One region of the Streptomyces boninensis genome, then DNA from elsewhere that is predicted to be linked to it. Evidence: predicted binding sites of a transcription regulator. Region 1 holds the regulator's gene; the other holds the start of a gene.
What was found. Region 1 encodes HspR, which represses chaperone genes until heat shock. Its sites were predicted from a motif close to TTGAGNNNNNNNNNCTCAA; they were not measured.
Positions count from the first base shown of each region.

Region 2: lon (endopeptidase La) is a predicted target of HspR. The motif match lies at 3,858-3,876, and genes of this name have one in related genera.

Region 1 covers NZ_CP183837.1:5,227,417-5,236,179, forward strand. The annotation lists gene ACNNMR_RS23820 (ABC transporter ATP-binding protein) at 1-393, shown strand, start outside; gene ACNNMR_RS23825 (FtsX-like permease family protein) at 390-2,645, shown strand; gene dnaK (molecular chaperone DnaK) at 2,737-4,614, shown strand; gene grpE (nucleotide exchange factor GrpE) at 4,611-5,354, shown strand; gene dnaJ (molecular chaperone DnaJ) at 5,382-6,560, shown strand; gene ACNNMR_RS23845 (heat shock protein transcriptional repressor HspR) at 6,562-7,044, shown strand; gene ACNNMR_RS23850 (NACHT domain-containing protein) at 7,051-8,763, opposite strand, start outside.
Region 2 covers NZ_CP183837.1:6,469,459-6,478,221, forward strand. The annotation lists gene ACNNMR_RS29705 (multifunctional oxoglutarate decarboxylase/oxoglutarate dehydrogenase thiamine pyrophosphate-binding subunit/dihydrolipoyllysine-residue succinyltransferase subunit) at 1-552, opposite strand, end outside; gene ACNNMR_RS29710 (HAMP domain-containing sensor histidine kinase) at 929-2,050, opposite strand; gene ACNNMR_RS29715 (response regulator transcription factor) at 2,195-2,965, opposite strand; gene ACNNMR_RS29720 (spermidine synthase) at 3,084-3,761, opposite strand; gene lon (endopeptidase La) at 3,899-6,313, shown strand; gene ACNNMR_RS29730 (lysozyme) at 6,379-7,197, opposite strand; gene ACNNMR_RS29735 (lysozyme) at 7,294-8,181, opposite strand; gene ACNNMR_RS29740 (MarR family winged helix-turn-helix transcriptional regulator) at 8,442-8,763, shown strand, end outside.

The DNA of each region.
Region 1 (8,763 bases):
GAGCGGGTCGGCCTCGCCGACCGCCGCCGCAACCGGCCCGGCGAGCTCTCCGGCGGCCAGCAGCAGCGGGTCGCCATCGCCCGCGCCCTGGTCACCCGCCCGGTCGTGCTCTTCGCCGATGAGCCGACCGGCGCCCTCGACACCCGCACCGCGGGCGAGGTGCTGACGCTGCTGCGGGAGACGGTCCTGGAGCAGGGGCAGACCATCGTGATGGTCACCCATGACCCGGTGGCCGCCTCGTACGCGGATGAGGTGCTGTTCCTGTCGGACGGCCGGATCGCGGGCAGTCTCGTCCGCCCGGCCGTGGAGCAGATCGCGGAGTCCATGACCCGCCTGGGCGCGCGGGGACAGCGGCGCGGCCTCGGCCTGGTCGCCGGGGGTGAGGTCCGGTGATCCGCCTCGCGCTGAGCACGCTGCGGTTCCACAAGGGCGGCTTCCTCGCCTCGTTCATCGCCGTCTTCCTGGGCGCCGCGATCGTCATGGGCTGCGGCGGCCTGCTGGAGACCGGCATCCACGCGGCGGCGAAGCCGGAGGGCCGCACGGCCCCGATCGTGGTGACCGGCGATCAGCGGTACCACGGCACGGCCGCCGACGAGATCTTCCCCGAGCGGGTCCGCCTGGACGGCGGGCTGGCCGCCGAGCTGGCGGCGCAGCCGGGGGTGGCGTCCGCGGTCCCGGACCGGTCCGCAGGGGCGGCGGGCCGGGCCGGGCTGGTCGACTCCATCGGCGTCCACCCCGAGCGGGGTGCGGACGCGGGCGCGGTCGAGAAGGCGGTCGCGCGGGTGCTCGACGGCCGCCAGGCCGCCGTCCTGACCGGCGATGAGCGCGGGCGCGCCGAGCACCCCGACGTCGTCGGCGACGCGGACGATCTGGTGGCGATGGCCGCCGCATTCGGCGGGCTTTCCGCCATGGTCACCGTCTTCGTGGTGGCGGCCACCCTGGGCCTTTCGGTACGGCACCGGCACCGCGAGCTCGCCCTGCTGCGCACCACCGGGGCCACCCCGGGGCAGCTGCGGCGGCTGGTGCTGGGCGAGACCGCGATCCTGGCGGTGGCCGCCACCGCGCTGGCGTGGCCGCTGGGCCCGCGGGCGGGCCGGTGGCTGCTCGACGCCTTCGCCGGCCTCGGCGTGGTCCCGGACGCCCTGGCGTACCGGGCGGGCACCATCCCGATGGTCACCGGGGCGGCTGCCGCCCTGCTCACCGCGCTGGCCGCCGCCTTCCTCGCGGCCGCCACCGCCGTACGGGTCAGGCCCGCGGAAGCGCTCGCGGAGGCCGCCGTGGAACGCCGCCGCTTCAGCCGGATCCGCCTCGTCCTCGGCCTCGTCCTCCTCGCCGGCGGCACCGCCCTGGCCTTCGGCACCGCGGGCTCCGACGGCCCCGACGCCGCGGGCGTGGCCACCCCGGCGGCCATGGTGTGGACGGCCGGATTCGCCCTCCTCGGCCCGCCCCTCGTCAAGGCCGCGACCCGCCTGCTCGGCCCGGTGCTGCGCCGGGCGGGCGGCACCGCGGGCCGGCTCGCCGAGGCGGAGGCGCAGGCCCGTACGACACGGCTGGCCGGGGCCGTACTGCCGGTGATGCTGGCCGCGGGGCTGGCGCTGTCGCTCACGTACATGCAGACCACGCAGGCGGCCGCGGCGGATGCGGCGTACGACAAGAGCCTGCGGGCGGACCTGGTCGTCACGGGCGGCAAGGGCGGGCTGCCGCCGGACCTGGTGGCCGGGATCGCGGCGGTGCCCGGCGTCGCGGCGGCGTCCGCCCGCCTCGACAGCCAGGGCTTCATCGAGCCGCCGGAGCTCGCCGGTCCCGAGGTGAAGAAGGGCGATGCGGGCGAGGGCGCTCCCGACGTACCGGCGATGTCGCTGCTCGGCGTGACGGGGAAGGGGGCCGAGGGGACGACTGCGTTCCGCGCGGCCACCGGCAGCCTCAAGAAGCTGCACGGCCGGACGGTCGCCCTCCCCAGCCGTTACGCCGCGGGCCACGACCTCGGCGACACCATCCCCATGCGCCTCGGCGACGGCACCAGGATGGTCCTGCGGCTGGTCGCCACGGTGGACGCGGAGCCGGGATACGAAACCGCGCTGCTGCCCGCCCCGGTCCTCGCCCCGCACACCGACGCGGGCGTCGTCCCGCAGATCCTGGTGAGCGCCGCGCCCGGCACCGGCAAGGCCGAGCTCGCGGCGGCGGTGGCAGGCCGCGGCCCCGGCCTGCACGTCACCGACCGGGAGACGCTGCTGCTCACCCGCGCCGGCCAGGACGAGGCCCAGGCGGGCATGGCCTACCTGGTCCTCGCCGTGGTCGTCGGCTACGCGGCGATCGCGCTGATCAATTCGCAGATTCTTACGGCCCTGGGCAGGCGCCGCGAGTTCGCCCTGCTGCGCCTCATCGGCGCCGGCCGCCGCCAGGTGCTCGGGTCGGCGGCGATGGAGGGCGTGCTTGTATCAGCGGCCGGTCTGCTGCTCGGCGGCCTGGTGGCGGCCGTCACCCTGGTCCCGCTGAGCCTGAGCGTCCAGGGCTCCCCGCTGCCCACCGGACCGTGGTGGATCCTGGCGGCGGTGGCGGCCTCAGCCTGCACGCTGGTGATCGCCACGGCATCTTTCTCAACGCTTTCTCTCCTGCTCCGACCTGCGAAAACGCAGCAAACCTGAGCGGAAGTAACTCACATCGTTTGCCTCTGTCGGGAGGCCGTGGCACTCTTGAGCCAATCAAGCTCAAGTTACGCATCCGGAGGATAGCGAAATGGCACGTGCGGTCGGCATCGACCTGGGCACGACGAACTCGGTCGTCAGTGTTCTCGAAGGCGGTGAGCCCACCGTCATCACCAACGCCGAGGGCGCCAGGACCACGCCGTCCGTCGTCGCCTTCGCCAAGAACGGCGAAGTCCTCGTCGGCGAGGTGGCCAAGCGCCAGGCGGTCACGAACGTGGACCGGACCATCCGTTCCGTGAAGCGTCACATGGGCACGGACTGGAAGCAGGCGATCGACGGCAAGGACTTCACGCCGCAGCAGATCTCCGCCTTCATCCTGCAGAAGCTGAAGCGCGACGCCGAGTCGTATCTGGGCGAGAAGGTGACCGACGCGGTCGTCACCGTCCCGGCTTACTTCAACGACTCCGAGCGCCAGGCCACCAAGGAGGCCGGTGAGATCGCGGGTCTGAACGTCCTGCGTATTGTCAACGAGCCGACCGCCGCCGCCCTCGCCTACGGGCTGGAGAAGGACGACCAGACCATTCTGGTCTTCGACCTCGGCGGCGGCACCTTCGACGTCTCGCTGCTCGAGATCGGCGACGGCGTGGTGGAGGTCAAGGCCACCAACGGTGACAACCACCTCGGTGGTGACGACTGGGACCAGCGCGTCGTCGACTACCTGGTCAAGCAGTTCCAGAACGGCCACGGCGTCGACCTGTCCAAGGACAAGATGGCGCTGCAGCGGCTCCGCGAGGCCGCCGAGAAGGCCAAGATCGAGCTGTCCTCGTCCACCGAGACCACGATCAACCTTCCCTACATCACCGCCTCCGCCGAGGGCCCCCTGCACCTCGACGAGAAGCTCACCCGCTCGCAGTTCCAGCAGCTCACCGCTGACCTGCTCGAGCGCTGCAAGACCCCGTTCCACAATGTCATCAAGGACGCCGGCATCCAGCTGTCCGAGATCGACCACGTGGTGCTCGTGGGCGGCTCGACCCGTATGCCGGCCGTCGCCGAGGTCGTCAAGGAGCTGACCGGCGGCAAGGACGCCAACAAGGGCGTCAACCCGGACGAGGTCGTCGCCATCGGCGCGGCCCTCCAGGGCGGCGTGCTCAAGGGCGAGGTCAAGGACGTCCTGCTGCTGGACGTCACCCCGCTGTCGCTTGGCATTGAGACCAAGGGCGGCATCATGACCAAGCTGATCGAGCGCAACACCACGATCCCGACCAAGCGCTCCGAGACCTTCACCACGGCCGAGGACAACCAGCCGTCGGTGCAGATCCAGGTCTTCCAGGGCGAGCGCGAGATCGCGGCGTACAACAAGAAGCTCGGCATGTTCGAGCTCACCGGCCTGCCGCCGGCGCCGCGCAACGTGCCGCAGATCGAGGTCACCTTCGACATCGACGCCAACGGCATCATGCACGTGGCCGCGAAGGACCTCGGCACCGGCAAGGAGCAGAAGATGACCGTCACCGGCGGCTCCGCGCTGCCGAAGGACGACATCGACCGCATGATGCGCGAGGCCGAGCAGTACGCGGAGGAGGACCACAAGCGCCGCGAGGCCGCCGAGACCCGTAACCAGGCCGAGCAGCTCGTCTACACCACCGAGAAGTTCCTCAAGGACAACGAGGAAAAGGTCCCGGCGGATGTGAAGACCGAGGTCGAGGAGGCCGTGTCCGACCTCAAGGAGAAGCTGAAGGGCGAGGACACCGCCGCCATCCGCGAGGCCACCGAGAAGGTCGCCGCCACCAGCCAGAAGCTCGGCCAGGCGCTGTACGCGGACGCCCAGGGCGCGCAGGCGGCCGGTGGGGCCGAGGGCGCTGACGGCGCCGACGGCGCGGCCGCCGGTGACGGCGCGCAGGCCGCCGACGACGACGTGGTGGACGCTGAGATCGTCGACGACGAGAACCAGAAGAAGGACGGTGCGGCGTGACGGAGGAGACACCGGGCCGCGACGAGCAGCCCGACGTCCCCGACGACACCGCCGGCACGCCGGACGAGGCTGCCGCCGAGGCAGCCGCCGGGTCCGCCCCTGACGGGGCGGCCCCGGCCGGCCCGGACGGGGACGAGGCCGCTCAGGACCAGCAAGACCCGCAAGACCAGCAAGGACAGCCCGTGGACGCAGCGCTCACGGCGCAGCTCGACCAGGTCCGTACGGCCCTCGAGGAGCGCACGAAGGACCTGCAGCGGCTGCAGGCGGAGTACCAGAACTACCGCCGGCGGGTGGAGCGGGACCGGATCGCGGTCAAGGAGGTCGCGATCGCGAACCTGCTGACCGAGCTGCTGCCGGTGCTGGACGACGTCGGCCGCGCCCGCGACCACGGCGAGCTGGTCGGCGGCTTCAAGTCGGTGGCCGAGTCGATGGAGACGGTCGTCGCCAAGATGGGTCTGATGCAGTTCGGCAAGGAGGGCGAGCCCTTCGACCCGCTGATCCACGAGGCGCTCATGCACTCGTACTCGCCGGATGTCACCGAGACCACGTGCGTGCAGATCCTGCAGCCCGGGTATCGGATCGGCGAGCGTACGATCCGCCCCGCCAGGGTCGCGGTCGCCGAGCCGCAGCCGGGCGCGTCCGCGTCGTCCGAGGACGAGGCCGAGGGCGATGCCGAGACCGCGAAGTCCGAGGGCGACAAGCCCGCTGACAAGGAGAACGGTGGCCCGGACGAGGGCTGACGAGGCACGGGAGGAGGGACGCCGGGGATGAGCACCAAGGACTTCATCGAGAAGGACTATTACAAGGTCCTCGGCGTCCCGAAGGACGCCACCGAGGCCGAGATCAAGAAGGCGTACCGCAAGCTGGCCCGGGAGAACCACCCCGACGCCAACAAGGGCGACGCCAAGGCCGAGGAGCGCTTCAAGGAGGTCTCCGAGGCGAACGACGTCCTCGGCGACCCGAAGAAGCGCAAGGAGTACGACGAGGCCCGCGCGCTGTTCGGCAACGGCGGCCTGCGTACCGGCCCCGGCGGCCCCGGCGGCAATTTCAACTTCGACCTCGGCGACCTCTTCGGCGGCACCCCGCAGAGCGGCGGCGGCCAGGGCGGCGGCTTCGGCGGCGGCCTCGGCGACGTCTTCGGCGGCCTCTTCAACCGCACCGGCACGGGCACCCGCACCCAGCCGCGCCGCGGCCAGGACATCGAGTCCGAGGTCACGCTGAGCTTCACGGAGGCGGTCGACGGCGCGACGGTCCCGCTGCGCATGTCGTCCTCGGCCCCCTGCAAGGCCTGCTCGGGTACGGGCGACAAGAACGGCACACCGCGGGTGTGCCCGACGTGCGTGGGCACCGGCCAGGTGTCGAGGGGCGGCGGCGGAGGCTTCTCTCTCACGGACCCGTGCGTGGACTGCAAGGGCCGCGGCCTGATCGCGGAACACCCGTGCGAGATCTGCAAGGGCTCGGGCCGCGCGAAGTCGTCCCGCACGATGCAGGTACGCATCCCGGCAGGCGTCTCCGACGGCCAGCGCATCCGCCTGCGCGGCAAGGGCAGCCCCGGCGAACGGGGCGGCCCGGCGGGCGACTTGTACGTGGTGGTCCACGTAGACGCGCACCCGGTCTTCGGCCGCAAGGGCGACAACCTCACGGTGACGGTCCCGGTGACCTTCCCCGAGGCGGCCCTCGGCGGCGAGGTCAAGGTCCCGACGCTCGGCGGCCCGCCCGTAAAGCTGAAGCTGCCCCCGGGCACCCCCAACGGCCGCACGATGCGCGCCCGCGGCAAGGGCGCGGTTCGCAAGGACGGCACGCGGGGAGACCTGCTGGTGACGGTGGAAGTAGCCGTACCGAAGGACCTCGACGACACGGCGACGGAGTCGCTGGAGGCATACCGCGACGCCACGGCGGGCGAGGACCCGCGGGCGGAGCTGTTCAAGGCCGCGAAGGGAGCATGAGATGAACGGTGGCCGAGCCGGCCGCGGCGGCGGAGGCCGCGGGAGCCGCAACCCGTACGAGCTCACCGAAGAGACCCCGGTCTACGTCATCTCGGTCGCAGCCCAACTCTCCGGCCTGCACCCCCAGACCCTCCGCCAGTACGACCGCCTCGGCCTGGTCTCCCCCGACCGCACGGCGGGGCGGGGCCGCCGCTATTCGGCGCGAGACATCGACCTGCTGCGTACGGTCCAGCAGCTGTCGCAGGACGAGGGCATCAACCTGGCCGGCATCAAGCGCATCATCGAGCTGGAGAACCAGGTCGCGGCGCTGCAGGCGCGGTGCGCGGAGCTGCAGGACGCGGTGGACGGGGCGGCGGCGGCGATGCAGCAGCGGGAGGCGGCGGTGCATGCTTCGTACCGACGCGACCTGGTCCCGTATCAGGAAGTCCAGCAGACGAGCGCGCTGGTGGTCTGGAAGCCTAAGCGGGGGCGGGGCGGGCAGTAGGCGCCGCTAGGTGAGCTGCACTCGTTCCGGCAGCCGGTCCGTGCCGCGCAGGGCCGGGCGGATGGACGGTAGTTGTACGCGAGTGACGTGCTGGAGATCTGCCAGCGGGGCTAGGTCGACTTCGTCGATGGCGCCCTCCAGCACCAGCCATTGGAGTCCCGGGAAGGCGCTCGGCAACCTCTCCAGGCAGAGTCCTGTCTGCCCGTAACCGCAGATCAGGGACAGGTACTGCACTTTAGACAACACCAGCTCGGTCGGCAGCAAGGCCAGGGCACCGGACGCCAGACTCAGCTCGTTGAGTCTGGGAAGACAGGTGAACTCCTCCCAGTCGGACGCGGCGCATGGACTCGTGCCCGGCCCCAGAAGCAGCGATTCCAGGCCGGTCAGGCGCCCGAGCCTCTGCAATCCGCTCGGGAGTGACTTGACAGCGCTCATGTCCAGATAGCGCAGGGCATCCAGCGGCGGAATAGAGCTCAGTGCTACGCGCTCGCGCGGGCCCAGGCACAGGCTGAGTTTCCTGAGCGTCGGGATCCCGCGGAGCACGGAGAGCCCGGTACGCGTGGAATCCTCCGTCAGGTGGAGGGTGTTCAGTGGCACGTCTGCCAGTCCGGACAGATCGGTGAGGTTCGGGCAGGACGCAATGGAGACAATCGTCAACCTGGCCTGCCCGCGGAGGAAATCCAGATCGCACAGCTGGCCGTTGGAAGTCACCTGGATGCGTGTAAGCGAGGCTTCCGACGCATACGCGGCAATCAGCTCCTGGGAGATGTCGCCCACCGCATGGAGTGCGGGTCGGGTGCCCATGGCGGACAGGGCCTCCAGATGCTCCTCCGAATGCGCTGTGAACATCGTCCCGTCGGGAGTCAGGCGGGCGACAATGTCCCGGCCATAGCTCTCGGTGTCGTGCCGGCGCCAGTAGCGGGCGAGCGTGTCGCGGACGTGGACGGAGGGATGATTCACGTACTGGGTGAGGAAAGGGATGGCCTGTTCGGAGGCGATCAGGCAGGCCGCCGTGACAACAGCGGCGGCCGTCCCCTCTTCCAGCCCGTCGGGCCCCGGGAGCAGATCGAGCACGAGCGGCCCCACCGTCGCCAGCCTGTCGGCCTCGTCCGTGTTCCTCGGCGGTATGAGCCCGGCAGTGTGCTGCTCGACGTCCGCGCGCACCTCTGGATCGAGATCCGTGGCGTAAGACAGGCACGTCGCCGCCAGCAGCCGGAGCCGGGTGCACTCCGAGGACTGCTGCACCCGGTCGGCGGCCTTGAGCAGCTCGCGCAGGATCTCGGCGCGCTCGTGCCGGCGGGCGTGGCCGACGGCCATGCGGATGACGTCTTCCCACTGGTCATTGGCCGCGTTCTGGGCCAGCGCGCCCAGGTTGCCCTCGTCCACGGCGTGCCTGGCGCCGAGGTAGTCCTGGAACGTGCGGTGGATGAACTCCACCGCGTCCGGCACAGGCTCCTGCAGCAGGCCGCTGCGCAGCAGGAAGTGGTCGAGGATGGCGGGGGCATCGCCCATGGCCGCGATCGCCGGGACGGACGGAAGCGCAGCCGCAACGATCTCTTCGGCGCGGGAACGGCTCATCTCCGTACGGCCATTGTGAATAAGCCAGTACGCCAGCCGCTGCAGGATCTGGATCTGCGGCTGCTCACGCAGCTCGGGCCCTACCATGCCGCGCTCCTGATCGCGCCTGATCAGCAGCATCGACAGGGCGGCGGAGTAGAG
Region 2 (8,763 bases), 1.2 Mb from region 1:
CACCGGGACGGCGCGGACGGAGGTGGCCGTCGGCATCTCGCGGGAGGCGGCCATGTTCTTCGCCACGGCGGCGGCCGGGCCCCTCAGGGTGACCAGCTCGGGGCCGGCGGGGGCCTCGTCGGCCTTCGCCTCGTCCGGCTTGGCAGCGGCGGCTGCCGGCTTCGCGGCGGGGGCCGGCTTGGCGGCCGGGGCGGGCGCGGGCGCTGCCGGGGCTGCCGGGGCAGGGGCCTGGGCGGCCGGCTGGGCCGGGGCCGCCGGCTGCGCGGCGGGTGCGGCCGGCTGGGCCGGGGCGGCCGGTGCCGGTGCGGTCTGGGCCGGGGCGGTGGGCGCCGCGGCTGCGGCCTCCGCGGCCCGTGCGGTGCCGGCGGCGCTTGGCTTGTAGTCGGCAAAGAAGTCCCACCAGGCTCGGTCCACCGAGTTCGGGTCCTGGAGGTACTGCTGATAGATCTCGTCGACGAGCCACTCGTTGGGTCCGAAAGCCGCGGCAGGGTCTCGGCCCTGACTTGAGTCTTCGGTCGAGACGCTCGAGCTATTGGGGGACTTTGCAGACACGGCCTGGACCGCCCTCTTCCGCTTCACTTGAGTGATGGACAGCGGAAAACAAGGCTACGCCCCTGACCGGGTTCGGTGCAGGCCCCCTTGGGCAGAGGTCGTGCAAGTCACAAAGACTCCGGGGTTTGAGGCCGCGATTTGGCGGGAAACACACACGGTTTGCCCGCACCGGGAAAGGCCGAAATCGAGCCACGGCGCCGCGCCGCTGCCCCTCCGGGCCGGATGACCGCCCGCGGTTCGAACCCTACGTCAATTTTGCATCCCGTTTACCCCCGGGAGGGTGACGCGCATTGGGCAGTCGTGAGTGGAATCAGCCACTCCGGTGCGGCCCCGGGTTCGGGCGGTGAGCCTGCTTGTCCTGCTGGGGGTCCGGGGGTCAGCCCCCGGGAGATTGCAGCACCCCCGGGAGGGTGACGCGGATCCGGCAGCCGCGAGGGGATTCGGCCACGCCTATCCGGCCGCCGTGCAGGTCCACGGCCCAGCGGGCGATCGCCAGGCCCAGTCCGGTGCCGCCGTCGCGGCCCGGGAGATGCGCCTCGGGCTGCTGCTGGCCGCGGGTGAAGCGCTCGAAGACCCGGTGCCATTCGGCCTCCGGGATGCCGGGGCCCTCGTCCATCACCTCGAGCACCAGGCCGTCGGCCGCCTCGCCGCCGCGGGCCCGGACGGTGACGCGGCCGTGCGGCGGGCTGTGCTTCACGGCATTGTCGATCAGGTTGGCCACCACCTGGTGCAGCCGCTCGGTGTCCGCGCTGGCGGTGAGGCCGGGCGGCGCCACGTCCAGGTGCAGGCTGACATCGCGACGCGGCCGCTGCCGCGGGTTCGGCGCGTCGATGCTGCCGCCCAGGCCGGGGCCGACCGGCCCGTACGCACCCTGCTTCAGCCCGGCCTCCTTCAGGACCCCTGACAGATACGGCCACACCTCGAAGCGGCGGGCGCGCAGCGGCACCACGCCGCTGTCGAGCCGGGACAGGTCGAGCAGCTGCTCCACCAGCCGGCCGAGGCGCTCGGTCTGGCGCAGGGCGGTGCGCATCGTGTCCGGGTCGGCGGCGGACACGCCGTCCACCACGTTCTCCAGCACGGCGCGGAGCGCGGCGATGGGGGTGCGCAGCTCGTGCGACACATTGGCGACCAGCTCCTTGCGGTGCCGGTCGGCGGCCTCCAGGTCGCCCGCCATCCGGTTGAAGGCCACGGCGAGCTCGCCGAACTCGTCGCGGCGGCCGGTGTTCAGCCGCGATGTGTAGTCGCCGTGCGCCATGGAGCGGGTGACCTCGGTCATCTCGTCCAGCGGCTGGGTCAGCCGCATCGCCACGAACTGCGTGATCAGCAGGGCTGCGATCAGCGAAAATATCGTGGCGATCCGCAGCTCCGTGGAGGAGCGGATGGCGACGAAGACCAGCAGTGTGGCGATGATCACGGACACCATGACCAGGCCGCTGAGGGCGGCCTTGAGCGACCGGAACGGGTCGATCGGCTTCATCGCCGTCCACAGCCGCGCCATCAGCCCGTCCACGTACGCGCGGAAGGACCGCCGGCGCGGCCGGACGCCGGGCACGGGAGGCTGTGGGGCGGGGTCGTGCATCGCGCTGGTCCCTTACGTCTGACGCGGGCTGGTACGCGCTGGGCGCACCAGCACCGGGCGTAACTAGGCGGTGGCCGGCTCCAGGGCATAGCCGACGCCGTGGACCGTACGGATGCGCTCGGCGCCTATCTTGCGGCGGAGGGCCTTGATGTGGCTGTCGACCGTGCGGGTCCCGGAGGCGTCCGCCCAGTCCCAGACCTCGACCAGGAGCTGCTCGCGGGAGAGGACCGCGCGCGGCTGGTTGGCCAGGCACACCAGCAGGTCGAACTCGGTCGGCGTCAGATGCACATCGGCGCCATGGACGCGGACCCGGCGCTGGGTGTGATCGATCTCCAGCTCGCCGAGCCGGATGGTGTCGCCGTCGCGCGGGGACCCGGCGGCCTGCGCGGCCCGCTCCACCCTGCGCAGCAGGACATGCACGCGGGCGGCGAGCTCGCGCATGGAGAAGGGCTTCGTCATGTAGTCATCAGCGCCGACGCCGAGGCCGACCAGCATGTCCGTCTCGTCGTCCCGCGCGGTGAGCATCAGGACGGGCACCGGGCGGTGCGCCTGCACCCGCCGGCACACCTCCAGGCCGTCGAAGCCCGGGAGCATCACATCGAGGACGAGGAGGTCCGGCTCCCACTCCGCGGCGGCGGCCACGGCCGCGGGGCCGTCGCCCGCGATACGGATCTCGAAGCCCTCGGCGCGCAGCCGCTGCGCGATGGCGTCGACGATGGTCGGGTCGTCCTCGACCAGGAGGACTCGTCTGGCCGGAGGCAGGCCGGGGTTCCCCGCCGCGCTCGCGTTGTGCGCGGAGGTGAGGTGTGTGGATTCGTGGTGTAGCCGCGTCATGGGTGCCGCCCCCGCTGGTCTTCGGCAAGAGTGCCGGGTCCCCGTCGGTCAGATTTGCTGGGCAGAAGCGTATGTGCCTGGCGGTGGGCTCGGCTACACGGTGTGGATAACGTTGCCGTCAGGGCCGCTTGGCAAGGTGGACTACGTCCGGAACGCCCCGTTCCACCGGAATTTGCTCTGTGCGAACATCCGCATAGCCCGCCGTACGCAGCGCTTCCTCGAAGGCCGGGGACGGCTGCGCCGACCAGACCGCCAGCACTCCGCCCGCCGTGAGCCGGGCCGCGCAGGCCGCCAGCCCGGCGGGGGAGTACAGCGACCCGTTGTCCTCCGTGACCGTCCAGTCCGGGCCGTTGTCGATGTCCAGGCACAGCGCGTCGTACGCGACAGGGGCGGTCCGCACGTACTCGACGAGGTCGGCGGTGACGATCCGGACCCGCTCGTCGGCCAGCGCGGGCCCGCTGATCTCCGCGAGCGGTCCCTCCAGATGCCAGTCGATCACCGCCTGCTCCCGCTCCACCACCGCGATCGCGCCCCAGCGCGGCTCGGCGGCGGCGTGCGCGAGCGAGAAGCCGACGCCGAGGCCGCCGATCAGCACCGATGGGGACGGGCGGCCGTCCAGCGAGGCCAGCGCCGCATCGATCAGCAGCCGCTCGGAGCGGCCGTCGGAGGTGTCCATCAGGAAGCAGCCGTTCGCGATGATCTCGTACGTCGCCGCCTCGCCGGACGTGCGGCGGCGCAGCGCCACCTCGCCGTACGGGCCCTCGCGGCGGTCCAGGGTCTCCGGGGGGAATTCCATGCCTGCCTCCATGGCTGACGAGGGTAGCCAAGCCGCCAATCCCCCTGATCGCTCACAGCGAACGCCCCCGGGGGAACATCCTGAGGCTCCCCAGCATTGAGTCGACATAACTCAACTTGGATGCCGAAGGGGAGATCATGGCTGCTGAGTACACACCGCTGACACTGCCCGTCCTGCCGCTGGACGACGAGGTCGTGCTGCCGGGCATGGTCGTGCCCCTCGACCTCAATGACGCCGAGGTGCGCGCCGCCGTCGAGGCCGCGCAGGCCGACGCTCGCGGCGCCGGGCGCAAGCCGCGGGTGCTGCTGGTGCCGCGGGTCGACGGTTCGTGCGCGGGGACCGGTGTCCTCGGCCGCGTCGAGCAGGTGGGCCGGCTGGCGGACGGCGATCCGGGGGCGCTCATCCGCGGCGTCACCCGGATCAAGATCGGCGCCGGGACCACCGGACCAGGCGCCGCCCTGTGGGTCGAGGGCACCGAAATCGACGACGAGACGCCCGACCCACTGCCCGGCTCGGTCACCGAGCTGATGAAGGAGTACAAGGCCGTCGCCGCCGGCTGGCTGCGCAAGCGCGGCGCCTGGCAGGTCGTGGACCGGGTGCAGCAGATCGACGACCCGGGCGCCCTTGCCGACAATTCCGGCTACTCGCCCTTCCTGAGTGTCGAGCAGCGCGTCCAGCTGCTGGAGACCGCCGACCCGGTCGCGCGCCTGAAGCTCGCCACCGCCTGGCTGAAGGAGCATGTCGCCGAGCAGAACGTGGCCGAGGACATCGCCAAGGACGTCCAGGAGGGCGTCGACAAGCAGCAGCGCGAGTTCCTGCTGCGGCGGCAGCTCGATGCCGTACGCAAGGAGCTGCGCGAGCTCAATGGCGAGTCCGACGAGGAGGACTCCGACGACTACCGGGCCCGGGTGGAGGCCGCCGACCTCCCCGAGAAGGTGCGCGAGGCCGCCCTCAAGGAGGTCGACAAGCTGGAGCGCTCCTCCGACCAGTCGCCCGAGGGCGGCTGGATCCGCACCTGGCTGGACACCGTCCTGGAGATGCCGTGGAGCGAGACCACCGAGGACGCGTACGACATCGCGGGCGCGAAGGAGATCCTCGACGCCGACCACGCGGGGCTCGATGACGTGAAGGAGCGCATCACCGAGTACCTGGCGGTGCGCAAGCGGCGCACCGAGCGCGGGCTCGGCCTGGTCGGCGGGCGGCGCGCGGGTGCCGTGCTGGCGCTCGTCGGTCCGCCCGGCGTCGGCAAGACGTCGCTCGGCGAGTCCGTGGCCCGCGCCATGGGGCGGAAGTTCGTCCGCGTCGCCCTTGGTGGCGTACGGGATGAGGCGGAGATCCGCGGGCACCGGCGTACGTACGTCGGCGCGCTGCCCGGCCGCATCGTCCGGGCCATCAAGGAAGCCGGGTCCATGAACCCCGTCGTGCTCCTGGACGAGATCGACAAGGTGGGCTCCGACTTCCGCGGCGACCCGGCCGCGGCCCTGCTGGAGGTCCTCGACCCGGCGCAGAACCACACCTTCAGGGACCACTACCTGGAGGTGGAGCTGGACCTGAGCGATGTCGTCTTCCTGGCCACGGCCAACGTCCTGGAGGCCATCCCGGAGGCGCTGCTCGACCGCATGGAGCTGGTCCGGCTCGACGGCTACACCGAGGACGAGAAGGTCACCATCGCCCGTGACCACCTGCTGCCGCGGCAGCTGGAGCGCGCGGGCCTGGAGTCCGGCGAGGTCACCATCGAGGACGAGGCGCTGCGCAAGCTGGCGGGGGAGTACACCCGCGAGGCCGGCGTCCGTAACCTCGAGCGGTCCATCGCGAGGCTGCTGCGCAAGGTCGCGGCCAAGCATGAACTGGGCGACCAGGAACTGCCGTTCACGGTCGGCGCCCGGCAGCTGCGGCCGCTCATCGGCCGCCCGCACCACACGCCCGAGTCCGCCCAGGACCCGGACGAGCGGCGTACGGCGGTGCCCGGGGTCGCGACCGGCCTGGCGGTCACCGGCGCCGGCGGCGACGTGCTCTTCATCGAGGCGTCCCTCGCCGACCCGGAGTCCGGCGGCTCGGGGCTGACCCTCACCGGGCAGCTCGGCGATGTCATGAAGGAGTCGGCGCACATCGCGCTCTCCTTCCTGAGGTCGCATGGCGCGGAGCTGGAGCTGCCGGTCGCCGACCTGAAGGACCGCGGCGTGCACCTGCACGTCCCCGCGGGCGCCGTGCCCAAGGACGGCCCGAGCGCGGGCATCACCATGACGACGGCGCTGGCCTCGCTGCTCAGCGGGCGCCAGGTCCGTACCGACGTGGCGATGACCGGCGAGGTGTCGCTCACCGGGCGGGTGCTGCCGATCGGCGGCGTGAAGCAGAAGCTGCTCGCCGCGCACCGGGCCGGCGTCACCACGGTGATCATCCCGAAGCGGAACGAGCCCGACCTGGACGACGTCCCGGCCGAGGTCCTCGAAAAGCTGGAGGTGCACCCCGTGTCCGACGTGCGCAAGGTGCTCGACATCGCCCTGACCCCGGCGACGGCGGATGCGGAGCCGCGGGTGCCGGTCGCGGCGTAAGCCGCTGCAACGTGGCGGTCCTCTCCCGGAGTGCGGGTCCGGGGAGGGCCGCCACTTCTTTGTCGTCAGCCGTTCGCCAGCGCCTGGACGCGGTCGATGCCGCCGTTGAACTGGTTGTGGTCGCCGACGATCGGGCCCGTGGAGGTGTACTGCCAGATGGTCTGGGTGCCCCAGCCGGCCGGGAGTTCGCCCGGGGAGGAGTTGTAGCGGGCGATCCAGAGCGGGTTCGTGGCGCCGAATTCGGCGCTGTTGCCGGTGCAGTCCTTCCACCAGCTGGTCGCCGTGTAGATGACCGGGTCGCGTCCGGTGCGGGACTTGTACGTATTCACGAAGTCCTTGATCCACGCGACCATGTCGGCGGCCGACTTGCCGTAGCAGGCGTCGCCGTACGGGTTCCACTCGATGTCGAGGACGCCGGGCAGCGTCTTGCCGTCCTTGGACCAGCCGCCGCCATTGTCGACGAAGTAATTCGCCTGCTCGGCGCCGCTGGCGTCGTTCGGGGTGCCGAAGTGGTAGGCGCCGCGGATCATGCCGACGTCGTAACTGCCGTTGTACTGCTGCGCGTAGTTCGGGTTCTTGTAGTAGTTGCCCTCGGTCGCCTTGACGTAGGCGAACTTCACGCCGCTGTTCCACAGCGCCGGCCAGTCCACATTGCCCTGGTGGCTGGAGACGTCGACGCCCTCGGTGGTGGCCTGCGGGGCGACCGGGTTCTCGACCGGGCTGCCCGGCTCGTGGGCCTGGACGCCGATGCCCATGTACGCCTCGCCGCGCTGGACGCCGTCGGTGTCGTTGAGCGGTGCGGCCTGGGCGGTGCCGGCGGTCGCCAGGAGGGCGGCGGCGGAGGCGGCAGCCAGGAGGGTGCCGCGTATTCGGGGCATGGTCATGGCAAGGGTGCCTTTCGTGGGGGGATTTGTTGATCCGCCGGCCTCCTGGAGGAGCAGCTCCGGGAGGCCGGCGGTGATGGGGGGGCGGCGGCGCGGTCAGCCGGTCGCCAGCACCTTCAGCCGGGTCATGTCGCCGTTGAACTTGTTGTGGTCGCCGACGACGGCGCCGGACGAGGTGTACTGCCAGAAGGTGTAGAAGCCCCAGCCGGCCGGGAGCGTGCCCGGGCTGGAGGCGTACCGGGCTATCCACAGGGGGTTGTTGGAGGCATACCCGCCGTAGTTGCCTGTGCACTGCGTCCACCAGTTGGTGGTCGTGTAGATCGACGCGTAGCGGCCGGTACGGGCCTTGTACTGGTTGATGAAGGAGGTGATCCAGCTGCGCATGGCCGACTGGCTCAGCCCGTAGCAGGTCGAGCCGTACGGGTTGTACTCGATGTCGAGCGCCCCGGGCAGCGTCTTGCCGTCCTTGGACCAGCCGCCGCCGTGGTCGACGAAGTAGTTCGCCTGGGTGGCGCCGGAGGACCTGTTCGGCAGCGCGAAGTGGTAGGCGCCGCGGATCATGCCCACGTTGTACGAGCCGTTGTACTGCTGCGCGAAGTACGGGTTGGTGTAGCCGGTGCCCTCGGTGGCCTTCACGTACGCGAAGCGGACGCCGTTGCCCCACAGAGTGGACCACGCGACGTTGCCCTGATGGCTGGAGACGTCCACGCCCTCGACGGTGGCCATCGGGGTGATCGGGTTCGCGTTCTGGTTGCCGGGCTCGTGGGCGCGGACGCCGACGCCCATGTAGGCCTCGCCGGGCTTGATCTCGTCGGCGCTGGGGCTCTGGGTCGACGCGCGTCCACTGGCGCCGTTGCCGCGTGCGTCCGGCGCCGCCGCGGCCGGGCTCGACATGCCGAGCATCATCGCGAGTGACGCTATGACCGTGCTGATCGCGCCGAGTGTGGTGCGTCTGACCAGGCGTGACCCTGTACGGGGAGTCATGCTTACCTCCGGGGTGGTGGGGGTGCCTCGGACCGGAAAGCGTGGGGGGTGCCGATCGGCAAGCCGGTAGGGCGACTTGTCGATTGGTGTGGCCATGTCACTGCTGGTGCTGAGTAAAGACGGTAAAGGTGGCGCGCGGGTGGCGGAAGAGGGTCCAGGTGGTGCCGTTGGTCTACGCCTGCGAAACTCTGACGGAGCTGCGGCTACCCGGGCAGCTGAAGAAAACTTTCATCATCTGGAAGCCGGAAGAGAGCCCTGACGTGCACAAGACCGGCGCCGCCGAGGCGGCGCAGCCCGATCGTGGGAATGGTGTGGACCACGTTTTCCTCGCGTTGGAACGGGAGTTGACGCTGTTCTACCGGCGCGCCAGATCGGCCTCCGGTGAGATGGCCCGGGAGGTCCACCCGGAGCTCGAGCCCGCCGCGTACGGGCTGCTGGTCCGGCTCGCCGACGGCGGCGTGCAGCGCGCGTCGGAGCTGGCCGGCTTCTTCGGCGTCGGCAAGGCCACGATGAGCCGCCAGCTCCGCGCCCTGGAGGAGCTCGGCCTGGTCACCCGCGAGCCGGACCCGGCCGACGGCCGCG